DNA from 3 places in the Paenibacillus sp. J22R160 genome. Region 2 is predicted to be linked to each of the others. Evidence: riboswitches for the same ligand, from Rfam matches in the RefSeq annotation. Region 2 holds a riboswitch; each other region holds the start of a gene.
The links. A riboswitch is a leader RNA that binds a small molecule or an ion and turns the genes downstream of it on or off. The one in region 2 is predicted to bind ZMP and ZTP.

Region 1 (4,169 bases), on a different contig from region 2:
AAGCTGCTTGGTTCAAGTCTTGTTCGCGTGCAATGGGCAGTATTTGCTGAACGAAAAAGGGGCCGTCGCTCAGTGCAGTCATTTCGCAGCAGCTCCTGCTGATTTCGAGAGGCGAATCCAGGAGGGATTCGCTTGCATGACGGCCGATCGCTCGGATTTAGCGAGGGCGATTGCTATTTTTGCGGCGCTTGTTGGTGAGGTTCAGGCGCTTGCTGGTTAGGGAGTTTTAGGAGGCGGAACTACAGGCCGCTATTCCGCTGAAAAGGCGCATTTATTGGCTGCAAGGGGGCAGCTCTTGTGGAAGCGGGCAACCGCGAGGATGCGGTGGATTACTTGTACTTAACGCCGATTACTCCTGCTATTTTCCGTAATTGCTCCAATTATTATCAATTAACTGGATTTTCTACCACTAATTTCGCCAATCTAGTACATTTTCGGGTAGCTACGGAACATTTAACTGGAGTTACTACCGCTATTTCGGTCCCTGCGACCGTGTAGCTCAGAATAACGGTAGCTTTTCCATCTATTCTATTTAAAGCTGTCCACGGTGAATCGAAAACCTCGCCTGTTCCTTAGTTTGATGCCTTAGAATTTGTTACTGACGGGTGTGGTGGAAGTTGGTTGTATTGGTGAATAGTGTGATGGGATGATGTGACTGATAAAGTAGCTAGCTTGAAGCCTGACGGAGTAGGATCCGTCAGGTTTTTTATTGATTCTCTAATAAATTCTTCGCAGATGCACCTTCTTAAAATTTCGTTAACAAAAGGGTTTTGACCTTAGGCAAATTCATGTACAATATAACGTAGAATTAGAGAGTAAGAATAAGGAGAGATTCAGAATGGCAGCTTTGGATATTAAAATCGATGATTTAACAGGTCCTGAGGTACAAGCATTAATCCTTGAACATCTGAAAGGGATGTCAGAGCTTTCACCACCAGAAAGCATGCATGCCCTGAATATCGATGGGCTCAAATCACCAAAAGTCACATTTTGGAGTGCATGGGATCAGGGACAACTAGCTGGATGCGGTGCGATGAAAGAACTTGACTCCGAACACGGTGAGATAAAATCCATGCGAACTGCTTCAGCCCATCTACGAAAAGGGGTTGCCAGACAGCTTCTAGAACACATTATTGGGGAAGCTAAGCAACGTGGCTATCAACGAATAAGTCTGGAAACAGGCTCCATGGAAGCCTTCGAACCTGCAAGAAGACTTTATGCAAACTTCGGGTTTGAATATTGTTTGCCGTTTGCAGATTACACCGATGACCCTCTTAGTTCATTTATGACATTAAAATTATAAAAAAAGGCTGCTGGACCAATAGGTCTAGGCAGCCTATTCTTATGTGCCTTTTAAGAGGACGTTTAAGGCGTTTTCGAATAAACGAAAAATCCGCTTCTTTTTTCCCAGCCCGCCGCCGTCCAGAAAGAATGACCAAGATCATTATTTTCGAGTACAAAAATGTGACATTTCTCAATGCCTATTTCTCTTAACTGAGCCAAACTCTTCTCTACGAGCCGATGCCCAATCCTTTGTTTTCGATTTTCAGGATTTACAGCTAAGTGGTAGATAAACCCTCTTCTGCCATCATGTCCGGCTAAAATAGTTCCAATGACCTTACTGTCCGCTTCGCAAACGAAACAAAATCCTTTATTTCTATGCAGATAGCTCCCGATATTAGATTTAGAATCTGCTTCACTTAATACAAGACCTTCAATCTGACTCCAGAGTAAATAGGCTTGCTCATAATCCTCAATTGTCATTTCTCGAATAGTGGACATCTATGAATTCTCCTTTGAATGATACATGTTTTAACGTCATTTTATTATCATAAATTGTAACTAGTTATTTTCATTAAGACAATACAGCATCATTTTGTACAGTTTTAGTTTTTTTTCATACGCATTGAAATCTATGTCATTCGTTGTTATCATGAATTCATACAAGCAACTGTGTGTGACTGGCGGAACATGGGTAACCATGAGGGAGCACATAGATAATCAGCCGTACGCCTGGGCAGAGGTAAGGGGATAACCCCTTACCTCTTTGCGTTTCAAATTTACTCAAAAGGGATGATCAACATGTCAACAGAAACAGTAATCTTGGATGGTAATCGAGTCGCAGACGCCATAAAGGAATCGTTGCTCAGCAGAGTAGCCAATTTGGCCGAAAAAGGAATCGTCCCTTGTTTAGCGACTGTGCTAGTCGGTGATGACCCTGCTTCAGCCACTTACGTACGGATGAAAGGAAATGCCTGCAAGCGACTCGGCATTGCATCTATTCGTGTTGTTCTTCCTGAGCAAACGACAACAGAGGAGTTAATTGCAGCAATTAACAAGCTTAATGATGACAATAGCGTGCATGGTATATTGTTGCAGCACCCAGTCCCGAAGCAGATCGATGAAAGGGCAGCTTTTGAGGCGATACATATCGATAAAGATGTCGATGGTGTAACGACATTGGGATTTGCTCAGAATGCTTTTGGATTTGCTGAGTTCCCTTCCTGTACGCCAGCGGCGATAATTGCTATTTTAGACTATTACCAAATTCCTGTAGAAGGTAAACACGCGGTTGTCATTGGCAGAAGTCCAATTCTCGGCAAACCTGTTTCCTTGATGCTTCTAAATAAAAATGCAACGGTTACGACCTGCCATTCGAAAACAACGGATTTGGCCGATATCGTGCGATTAGGGGATATTGTCGTAGCTGCAGTGGGTAAACCGCAATTTGTTCAAGGTGATTGGCTAAAACCAGGGGCGGTTGTTTTGGATGCAGGTTACAATCCCGGGAACATCGGGGATGTCGATTATGAGGCTTGTATCAAGGTGGCCTCGGCCATTACACCGGTTCCAGCCGGGGTCGGTCCAGTAACCATTGCAACCTTACTTAAACATACGGTCGATGCCGCTGAAAAAATGTAAACATCATATTTTCACCAACAACTGGAAATACTAGGGGATCTAGAGTAATGAGGTGAAAATCAAATCATGCTGTTTAACATTATTGTAGGATTTATAATCCCCTGGGTGTTTGGCATCTATCTGTATAGGAAGTCTCGTATTATTGTATTTCTTATAAGTCCAATTACAGTCACCATATCTGGATTGATCAACGATACAGGGTATCATTTGGAATTCTGGGACTTTACACCATTGATTGAAAATGATGAGACACTATCGGCACTTCCGCTTGATCTAGGTCTTTATCCCGTAATGGCGGGATATATGATTTATTGGATTAGAAAAAATAATCGGCATGCGCTTCTGAAAATAGGCTTTTTTTGCCTGGCTACGACGGCTCTGGAATACTTGGCATATATGTTTGACAAAGTAGAATACAGCAATCACTGGAATATAGGTTGGACCTTTGTATCCTATATCCTTGCTTATGGCCTAGTTTATTTGTACTATAGGCTCTTGGTAAGATACGGCTATTTCAAATGAAAAACTCTTAATGGCTCTTCGGACCTGTGTTCAGAGGGAGTTGTTAAGAGTTTTTTGTTGCCCCTTATTCAGGAATAATTTGGATCAACATGTTAAAAATACTCCTGTACCACTTAAAGAGGGGGTAACAGATGAAAATAAAAATCATTTTAATCAGCCTGTTGATTTCAGTCTTATGGTGTCATGCTGGATTTGCTGAACCAAAGCATTCCATACAAGCTGCTTTTGTACGCGGCGGCGGTCTCTGGGTCATTAAAGACGACAAGGAGCTGCAAGTAACGCAAAATCAAAAGGTGAGCGAGCCCAAGTGGTCATCGGATGGGAGATTCATTGCTTACTCTCTTGCCCTTGGCGAACAGCAGCATGAGATATGGGTGTACAGCATGGAGATGAAAAAACATCGCCGTGTGTATCCAGGCGGTGACAATTTTCAGTGGTCTCCCGATAAGAATGATCTTGCTTTTAAAATAGATGGCGTTTTGAATATCGCAAGGGTTAGCCGCGATAAAGTGGAACCCTTTAGGAACGTCACTCTCGGTGTGGATAACTACTCATGGCTGCCTGATGGCAGCGGATTTCTGGTATCTTCACCGGCTCAACTGCGCCCATCCGGGTGGACGAATGTTGAATTGTTCATGGTTCCGGCAGATGCCAAAATGGACCCCAATAAGAGTAAGCATTTTTATACGCTTCCTACGGAATCACCTAGCTTTTTCGCCGTCGGC
Region 2 (4,169 bases):
TTGAACCCTGCGATATCATATCTGGCTGTACTGGCGGCATTGACGGCGGTGCGGACGTTCCAGTGCGCTCGGTTCTGTTCCGTATAATCGGTCATGGATGAATCGCTCCTCTGACGTTCAGTCTTTGGCTGGCAACAGTTTAGAAGAAACTTGAAGGATTGGATGTATAACAAGAATATACAGAGAGCTCGTTCCAGTATGTCTGTTCTTTATTTCTTTCGCCCAATTACTCTCGTGACCGTGGCTTCGAGCATCCGTGGTCTGTTCCCTTCCACGTAATAGAGGCTGCCATTATACCGGCAGCCTCGTTCTGTATACGTTAATTTATGCTAATGCATGTTCACATTAAAACGCCCAGGGTTGTGTCGTCGTCGAGAGCTCCTCTCCTGACTCGATTGCCGCCTGCATCAGGATAGACAAATAATGATCCTGCATCGCCTCTTCCAACCCATAGCATGCTGGCCCACCTTGCACATAGTCCGCCATCTTAGCCAAACTCGTAGCAATGGCGATTTCATCGTCAGATAAACGCCCAGGAATGAACGGATTTTCATACACCCACTCATCATTAGCGGTAATCCCTCGGTGATAATACCCTTCTAGGTTACCATTATGTCCTGTATCGACTCTTCGGAGTTCGCCCTGGATTGGTGTCCTGAAATCACGCAAATACCGGAACGTTTCGTTCATTAATTCTCCGCGGCTTCCGCGAACGAGTACTCGATTACTGCGAATCCAAGAGAAATACTGATCCCCTGTAAAATCAAACAGAGCCAGTTTGTCTCCAAAACGAAGTGTAACGATATCCTGTACGGAATCACCGATCACTTCACTTTCGGGGGGTCCATAACGCCCCGGGCCTTTCACGAGATTGGACGTAAACCTCTGCCCCCTGATGACAGCGTTCTCGAATTCTATGCCTAGCATTTTTCGGATCAGACTGATTCCATGATAGCCGTGAGCGGCCGAGACTTGTACTTGTGAAACGTCACCGAGTTTACCCGACCTCGCGAAAGCAATATGTGCAGCATGCATCGGTTGATATAGATACTGTTCGGCTACCTGTACGCGCCCTTTCAGCTTTCGGAGCGACTCGTACAAGGCAATCATGCCAGGGATGTCCCTAGCCGGAGGTGTCTCTGTCAATACCGGAATGCCCCGCTCTGCCAGCTCCAGTGTACAGGAAGGCGCAGCATCCCATGGCACAGAAACTACCGCAAACATGAGCGACCCGCTTGAAGCAAAAGATTCCATATCACGATAGGTTTTCACACCCCATTCATCCTCAATCTCCTTGCCGCGTTCCTCGTCACGGACAAGCATCGCCTTGACAGCGAATCGCTGCGGCAATGCCTTTGCAATACGTAAATAAAAATCAGCTCTCCACCCTCTACCAACAATACCGAATTCGATTAATGACATAATTATTCCCTCGCTTTCGTTTAGATACGTCGTTCATACAAACTAGCGGCCCAGCCTTGGGATTCATATCGACCACAAAACGTGAATCCTTCACGGGTGTAATACCCATTAAGCGCCGCGTTACCAGCCATACAATCTAGACGCAGCCAAGATTTGCCTTGTTCTTCTATGTAGCCCTCTGCCCAATTGAGCAGTCGCGTGCCAATTCCCATACCTGGATAGTCCCGGGAAGCAGCCAGTCGATGTACATAACCAGCATCTTCGTGGAACTGATCTCCCCAAATCTCTTCATCTCTCCAATGAACGGATAGACAGCCGATAGGCACTCCATCCATGTGCGCCACAAATAACTCATTCTGCTCAATTAATTCGGAGACATAAGCATGCGTAAACCTTTCCTCGCGCCACTGGACAAAGCCTTGCGTCCGCTCAATCCATCGTGCCGCATTGACCAAAAGTTCACGCACCGCTTCCGCATCTTCCAATTCCGCTCTTCGAATGTCCAGCTTACCATGCCAACGGTACTCTAACAGCGCAGCTGTTTCCATCGCCAATGATTCGCTAGACATCCTTGCCACGACATGTAATGCAGCGTCGAACCCAGTAGTTACACCACCGGACATGACAATCCTGCCGTTATCGACATACCGGACATTCTCAACTACCGTTGTAGCTGGTGAAACCATGCTCCGTAAAAGATCGTAAGCCCTCCGATTTGTTGTCACTCGAAGCCCCTCCAACAAATCAGCTTTTGCCAGCAACAGAGCTCCCGTACATACCGAAAGTACAATTGCGGCATGACTCGCGGCCTCGCGAATCCAGGTGATCAGTCGTGAATTGGTTATTTCTGTGCGAGCTCCGAACCCTCCTGGTACGATGAGAATGTCAATCGCTGGGCAAGTATCAAAGCTATATTGTGGCGTGATCGTGATGCCGCTAACGGTTGTCACTGGGATTCCCTTTTCGGCAACTGTAAATACCTGAAAATGGCTACCCAAGTACCCAGCCACCCCAAAAACATCATGAGGCCCAGTAAAATCCAACGTATCCACCTTATTATACAACACAACTCCGACATTCCTTGCCTTCTTCATCGACTTCATCTCCTTAGAAATAAAAAGAGCATTTGACCCATCGGATCAAACACTCTGCCCAGGCGATCGGCTATATGTCATAAGCGCTCCCCCGTAGTCCTCTACGTTTCGCCAGTTACGCGTACCAGAATTTACCTAAATTATACTTATTAAAAGTAAAGACGTCTAGATGAAATTAATTTATTCTTTATTCATCTAATCGGAACTTTAAATAGAAGTAATAATACAATAGTTACTGGTATTGAGATCGAATACGCAAGTAATGGCCGGCAAAAATGTAATCGAAGCAATGGGAAGGTGATTATATTGAATACAATTGAATAAAACATAGTCCAACCGTTATAATGTTTAATCGCTCCTGTAAGCAAATAAATGACCTCAATAAAGGAGTATATGACCACCCAAAAACCTATCCACAATGTTGACTTAGCAACTCCGTGAGGGTACAAGCCAAGGAATATCAGTGCTGTAGAGGCAAATACCACCAAACAGCTTAACTCGACACCAATATAACTATGAATTGGCGGTTTTGGCTGATGCTGCCATAGTGGATAATTATAGGTCAGCAACATATAAAAGACGTCTCCAAGCAAGAAATACAACATCGTTGAATGATATTTTTGCCAATTTCTCCAGTCGCCCCAACGCCATGCCGCAAGTATAAATAATATTGCCACAGCAATGAAAAGCATTTGATTACCCCGTTACTTTGAATCTTTCGTTTTCCTCTTATAATTCCCAGTCCCTATATACGTATACGCACTTCATCCTCTGTTTGAACGCAACACCAGTAAATGAGAGCCGCATTACAGTTATTGACTCATTGTTGAAAGCTTCCCCGTTGTCGCGGAACCCGAAGCTATCTTTCACTTTTTTGGTTTCCAGTATTCGACGAATCCTCTCGTCAAAATGCCCGTGAGAATATAGAAAATGAAAGAATAGAAGTAGTTCCACCCATAATAAGTGATCGTTTGAGCCCAAATAGAGAATGGTTCACCAATAAATGCAAAAATAGCAGCTTGAAATAATAAAGCAATGGTAAAAGATTTCCATGTTCTAAAGTACTGATAGATCAGCATTTGTGCAACCGGAACGACAGAAAAGTCAAAAGGAAACCCAATAAGTGAATAGGGTAATAATTTATTGGGATACACCCAAGCACCGATTTCTGAACCAAGATCATCCGTAAAGGACGTAAAGATTACAACCATTAGTCCAAAAAACCAAATAGAGTGTGCTCTTTTGCGGTCAATCAGCTTGAGCAATAGAATCCATGGAATGATTAGACCAATAAGCAAGAACCACCACTGCCAAGTAAAAACGCTACTATTCAACCATCTATCCAGCTCGAATTGGGCAGCTTTTTGCTGCATGTCATGCAATTGCTCATTCATCGTTATTCCCTCGACCACTAAAAAATTTTCACATCATGTTAATTTTACCCTTATACTTGCTGCGTTAACCTGACTGTTTGATCATGGAATGTCCTTTCGCATGTCTTGGTATCCTTATATACATAAAAAAAATGCAGGTCCAAAACAATTAAATTGTTTCGAACCTGCATTTTTTATCCGCGAATCCATGAATTTGCCAACAGAATAGCGCCTTTTGCTGCACCTGTATCCGCTAGGGCGTTGAGCATGACGAAATCAT
Region 3 (4,169 bases), on a different contig from region 2:
CCGGTCATCGGCTTGTACGTGTTTAGCTAGCATGATTCCCAGTTTGTCCGCATATCTTGGTTAAGAAAGCGGACAAGGGGGACAGCACTTATGCTCGTAACTGGCGTTGAATTTGGACAGACAATCACCATATTCATCATGGCGATAGCCTTGGGTTTGGATGCTTTTTCCTTGGGAATTGGTATCGGCATGAAAGGGATTCGCTTGGTGGATATTTTAAAAATAAGCATTGTGATTGGTATTTTTCACATCATAATGCCATTAATGGGCATGTTTATGGGACAATATGTCTCGCTCCTGCTTGGTAATGTGGCCACTGCAGCTGGCGGATGTTTGCTCATTCTTTTGGGCTCTCATATGATATATAGTTCGATCCGCGGAGAGGAAGCAACTTCTTTTGATTATAGATCTTTATGGGGGCTTACGATTTTCGCGCTTAGTGTGAGTATAGATTCGTTCTCAGTAGGTGTATCCTTGGGGATGTTCGCGACGGATATCCTGTTAACTGTGCTTGTATTTGGTTTGTTCGGCGCGTTGCTCTCTGTAGCCGGATTATTGGTCGGCAGACGGGTGAATGGCTGGGTTGGGGAGTATGGCGAAGCGTTTGGCGGGCTTATTTTGCTCGCGTTTGGGATCAAGTTTTTGCTATGATACAATAGAGGCGGAGCAGGCTCTGCCTATGTTAATTAGAAAGTTTCTTTAGGAGGATCACATGTTGCGAATTCTATTTGTCTGTACAGGAAATACGTGCCGCAGTCCATTAGCCGAAGGTTTGCTGCGTATCAGGGTGCACCAAGAAGGACTTGCGGCGGAAGTTCGTTCAGCAGGAGTATCCGCGATGACGGGCGCTCCGATCTCCCGAAATAGCGCAGCACTGCTGCAAGAAGCAGGATTCAAAGAGTCCATTCGTTCATTAGCGATTCAGGAGTCTGAAGTGAAGTGGGCAGATATCATTTTGACGATGACGATGGGGCATAAACGTACGGTTATCCAGCGGTTCCCAGGTTCGATTGATAAGATTTTTACACTCAAAGAATATGTAGAGGACGATCATCGGATCCTTCAGGCGATAGAGGAAAGGGAAAAGCTGGTGACGGAAGTTCAGCTTAAGCAGGCTCTTTCACAAACGGTAACCGCCCAAGAGAGAAATCGGATTTATTTGCTTGAAGATTCAATTCCAGATTACGATATTTCTGACCCGTTCGGAGGCCCATTGGAGGTTTACCGGCAAACGGCGGTTGAAATTAGCGGAAGTTTAGATAAATTGGTTAAAAAGCTTCGCGAGCGAAAAGTTGACCCGCAGACTGGGAAATGATTTGCGGAGACATCTTTACACCTCGCGTATAATGCGATAAGATGGATGTATCAAGCAAGACTCAATGTAACTGGCGACGAGTGGGAGTAACCACAATGGAGCATTGAGCTATACGGCCGGTCGCCTGGGCAAAAGAGCAACGCGCTATTTCTAGCGTGTCCGCTCTTTTTTTCGTTTTCTGGTGGACTTTGGGATATAATAGAATGGTCGAATTCGAACAAGCAAAGGAGCGTTCTATCCATGAAAATTGCCTTAGGTGCGGATCATGCAGGCTACCGTTTGAAAGATGTTATCATTCCTTTTATTGAATCATTAGGCCATCAGGTCATAGATTATGGGTGCAGCTCAGCAGATTCCGTTGATTACCCGGATTATGCGATGAAGGTTTGCGACGATGTAGTCTCAGGCCAAGCTGACAAGGGGATTCTGATCTGCGGAACAGGCATCGGGATGTCGATCGCCGCGAATAAGGTGCCAGGCATCCGTTGTGCATTGGTCCATGATCTATTCTCAGCAAAAGCGACGCGGGAGCACAATGATACGAATGTACTAGCCATAGGCGAGCGTGTCATCGGACCGGGTGTTGCCGAGGAAATCGTGAAAATTTGGCTGGAAACAGAGTTTTCACAAGGTGTCCGTCACCAGAACCGCATCAACAAGTTGCAAAGCATTGAAGATCGCTTCGCGATTCATCCATAAGGGTGACCACAATGACAAATTCCATACTTCACACGATCGCAGAGGATTTGGAAACAAATCTTCGTGAGTTGGTTAAGGTGGGCAATCTACGGCCAGGCCAAATTCTGGTCATTGGTACAAGCACGAGTGAAATACTCGGACATCGGATTGGAACATCCGGGACGCTGGATGCAGCTCGGCCGATTTTTGAAACGGCGCAGCGCATCAGCCGCGAGTTCGGTTTGCACTTGGCATTTCAGTGCTGCGAACATTTGAACCGCGCGCTTATCGTCGAGGAAGATCTATTCGCGATCTCCCCTCAGCTTGAGCCTGTGTCGGTCATTCCTGTGCCAAAAGCCGGCGGTTCAATGGCCTCATACGCGTATCGCCACTTCGCGAAGCCTGTTGTCGTTGAGACGATTCAGGCACACGCCGGGATTGATATTGGCAGCACGCTGATCGGGATGCATTTGCGCCGCGTTGCTGTGCCTGCACGGCCGCCCGTGCGGAATATTGGTCATGCTTATGTGACCATGGCGTTTACACGGCCTAAACTGATTGGTGGCACAAGAGCTGTCTATACACCGGAGACTGCCGAACAGCTCTATCAGCAAGCCGCGCCAGATGCGGATTGCTAGGCTAACTTATAGATATCAACTATCCTTTAGGAGGAATTCCATATGACAAACTTTCTAAACAAACAAGATCCAAAAATCGTAGAAGCAATGAATCTAGAACTGGGTCGTCAACGCGACAAAATTGAGCTTATCGCTTCTGAAAACATCGTAAGCCAAGCCGTCCTTGAAGCAATGGGTACAGTGCTGACAAACAAATATGCAGAAGGTTACCCAGGCAAAAGATACTACGGCGGCTGCGAATACGTAGACATCGTAGAAGATATCGCCCGCGATCGCGCGAAAGAGCTTTTCGGAGCTGAGCACGCGAACGTTCAACCGCACTCTGGTGCGCAAGCAAATATGGCTGTTTACCTAGCAGCTCTAAACCCTGGTGACACAGTTCTAGGTATGAACCTGGCACATGGTGGTCACTTAACACACGGCAGCCCTGTTAATGCTTCCGGTATTCTTTACAACTTCGTTGCTTACGGTGTAAGTGAAAAAGATTTCCGCATCGACTATGATGATGTTCGTAAAGCAGCTTTCAAACATAAGCCTCGCATGCTTGTTGCTGGTGCAAGTGCATACCCGCGCACAATTGATTTCGAAGCTCTGGCTTCTATCGCTAACGATGTAGGCGCATTGTTCTTCGTTGATATGGCGCATATCGCTGGTCTAGTTGCTGCTGGCTTGCACCCGAACCCAGTGCCACATGCACATTTTGTTACAACTACAACGCACAAAACGCTTCGCGGTCCTCGCGGCGGTATGATTCTTACGCGCAAAGCTTGGGCAGCAGCGATTGATAAAGCCGTATTCCCTGGTTCCCAAGGCGGTCCTTTGATGCACACCATTGCTGCAAAAGCCGTTTCCTTCGGTGAAGCTCTGCAACCAGATTTCAAAACTTACGGTCAAAACGTCATCAACAACGCGCAAGCATTGGCGACTGCACTGACAGCTGAAGGCATTAACCTTGTATCCGGCGGTACAGATAACCACTTGATGCTGGTTGATCTGCGCAACCTGAACATTACAGGTAAAGACGCTGAGCACGTGCTTGATGAAATCGGTATTACGGCGAACAAAAATGCGATTCCTTTTGACCCAACTAGCCCGTTCATCACTAGCGGTATCCGCTTAGGTACACCGGCTGTTACGTCCCGCGGTATGAATGAAGAAGCTATGCAAACAATCGCGAAAGTAATCGCACTTACATTGAAAAGCCCGAAAGACGAAGCTGTGCTTGAGAAAGCTCGCGGCATGGTGAAAGATCTGACGTCGCAATATCCGCTGTACCCAGGTTTAACTTACTAATCAAAAAATAGAAAAGGGCTGTATCAGAGGTCATCAACGACCTTTGGATACAGCCCTTATTTTTTTACACTGCGGCATGACTCACCTTTTGCTCCGCTTCCTTCAGGCTCGGCAGAATGGATGCCATCAAGCCAATTCCGGCTACGCCGGTCAGCAGAATGAACAGCGCCATCGCACCGGATGGCAGAAAACCACCGATGATCATGTTCAGTCCGCTAAGCATAATGGCAACGCGATTCGTCATG

Region 1: linked by a shared signal. The riboswitch ahead of AC58UW_RS20880 (bifunctional 5,10-methylenetetrahydrofolate dehydrogenase/5,10-methenyltetrahydrofolate cyclohydrolase) and the one ahead of AC58UW_RS06805 (GNAT family N-acetyltransferase) in region 2 are both predicted to bind ZMP and ZTP.
Region 3: linked by a shared signal. The riboswitch ahead of rpiB (ribose 5-phosphate isomerase B) and the one ahead of AC58UW_RS06805 (GNAT family N-acetyltransferase) in region 2 are both predicted to bind ZMP and ZTP.

The regions. Positions count from the first base shown of each region.
Region 1 is NZ_JCAUAU010000011.1:44,803-48,971, reverse strand. It holds gene AC58UW_RS20900 (nucleotidyltransferase domain-containing protein) at 1-220, shown strand, start outside; gene AC58UW_RS20895 (hypothetical protein) at 298-498, shown strand; gene AC58UW_RS20890 (GNAT family N-acetyltransferase) at 848-1,303, shown strand; gene AC58UW_RS20885 (GNAT family N-acetyltransferase) at 1,366-1,782, opposite strand; ZMP/ZTP riboswitch at 1,948-2,026, shown strand; gene AC58UW_RS20880 (bifunctional 5,10-methylenetetrahydrofolate dehydrogenase/5,10-methenyltetrahydrofolate cyclohydrolase) at 2,083-2,922, shown strand; gene AC58UW_RS20875 (CBO0543 family protein) at 2,989-3,444, shown strand; gene AC58UW_RS20870 (TolB family protein) at 3,576-4,169, shown strand, end outside.
Region 2 is NZ_JCAUAU010000002.1:699,491-703,659, reverse strand. It holds gene AC58UW_RS06815 (methyltransferase domain-containing protein) at 1-95, opposite strand, end outside; gene AC58UW_RS06810 (Gfo/Idh/MocA family protein) at 346-1,422, opposite strand; gene AC58UW_RS06805 (GNAT family N-acetyltransferase) at 1,443-2,516, opposite strand; ZMP/ZTP riboswitch at 2,566-2,645, opposite strand; gene AC58UW_RS06800 (CBO0543 family protein) at 2,708-3,208, opposite strand; gene AC58UW_RS06795 (CBO0543 family protein) at 3,383-3,910, opposite strand; gene AC58UW_RS06790 (alpha/beta hydrolase) at 4,084-4,169, opposite strand, start outside.
Region 3 is NZ_JCAUAU010000012.1:31,563-35,731, forward strand. It holds gene AC58UW_RS21540 (L-threonylcarbamoyladenylate synthase) at 1-26, shown strand, start outside; gene AC58UW_RS21545 (manganese efflux pump MntP) at 91-651, shown strand; gene AC58UW_RS21550 (low molecular weight protein arginine phosphatase) at 713-1,315, shown strand; ZMP/ZTP riboswitch at 1,372-1,452, shown strand; gene rpiB (ribose 5-phosphate isomerase B) at 1,556-2,014, shown strand; gene AC58UW_RS21560 (TIGR01440 family protein) at 2,026-2,631, shown strand; gene glyA (serine hydroxymethyltransferase) at 2,674-3,924, shown strand; gene AC58UW_RS21570 (MFS transporter) at 3,989-4,169, opposite strand, start outside.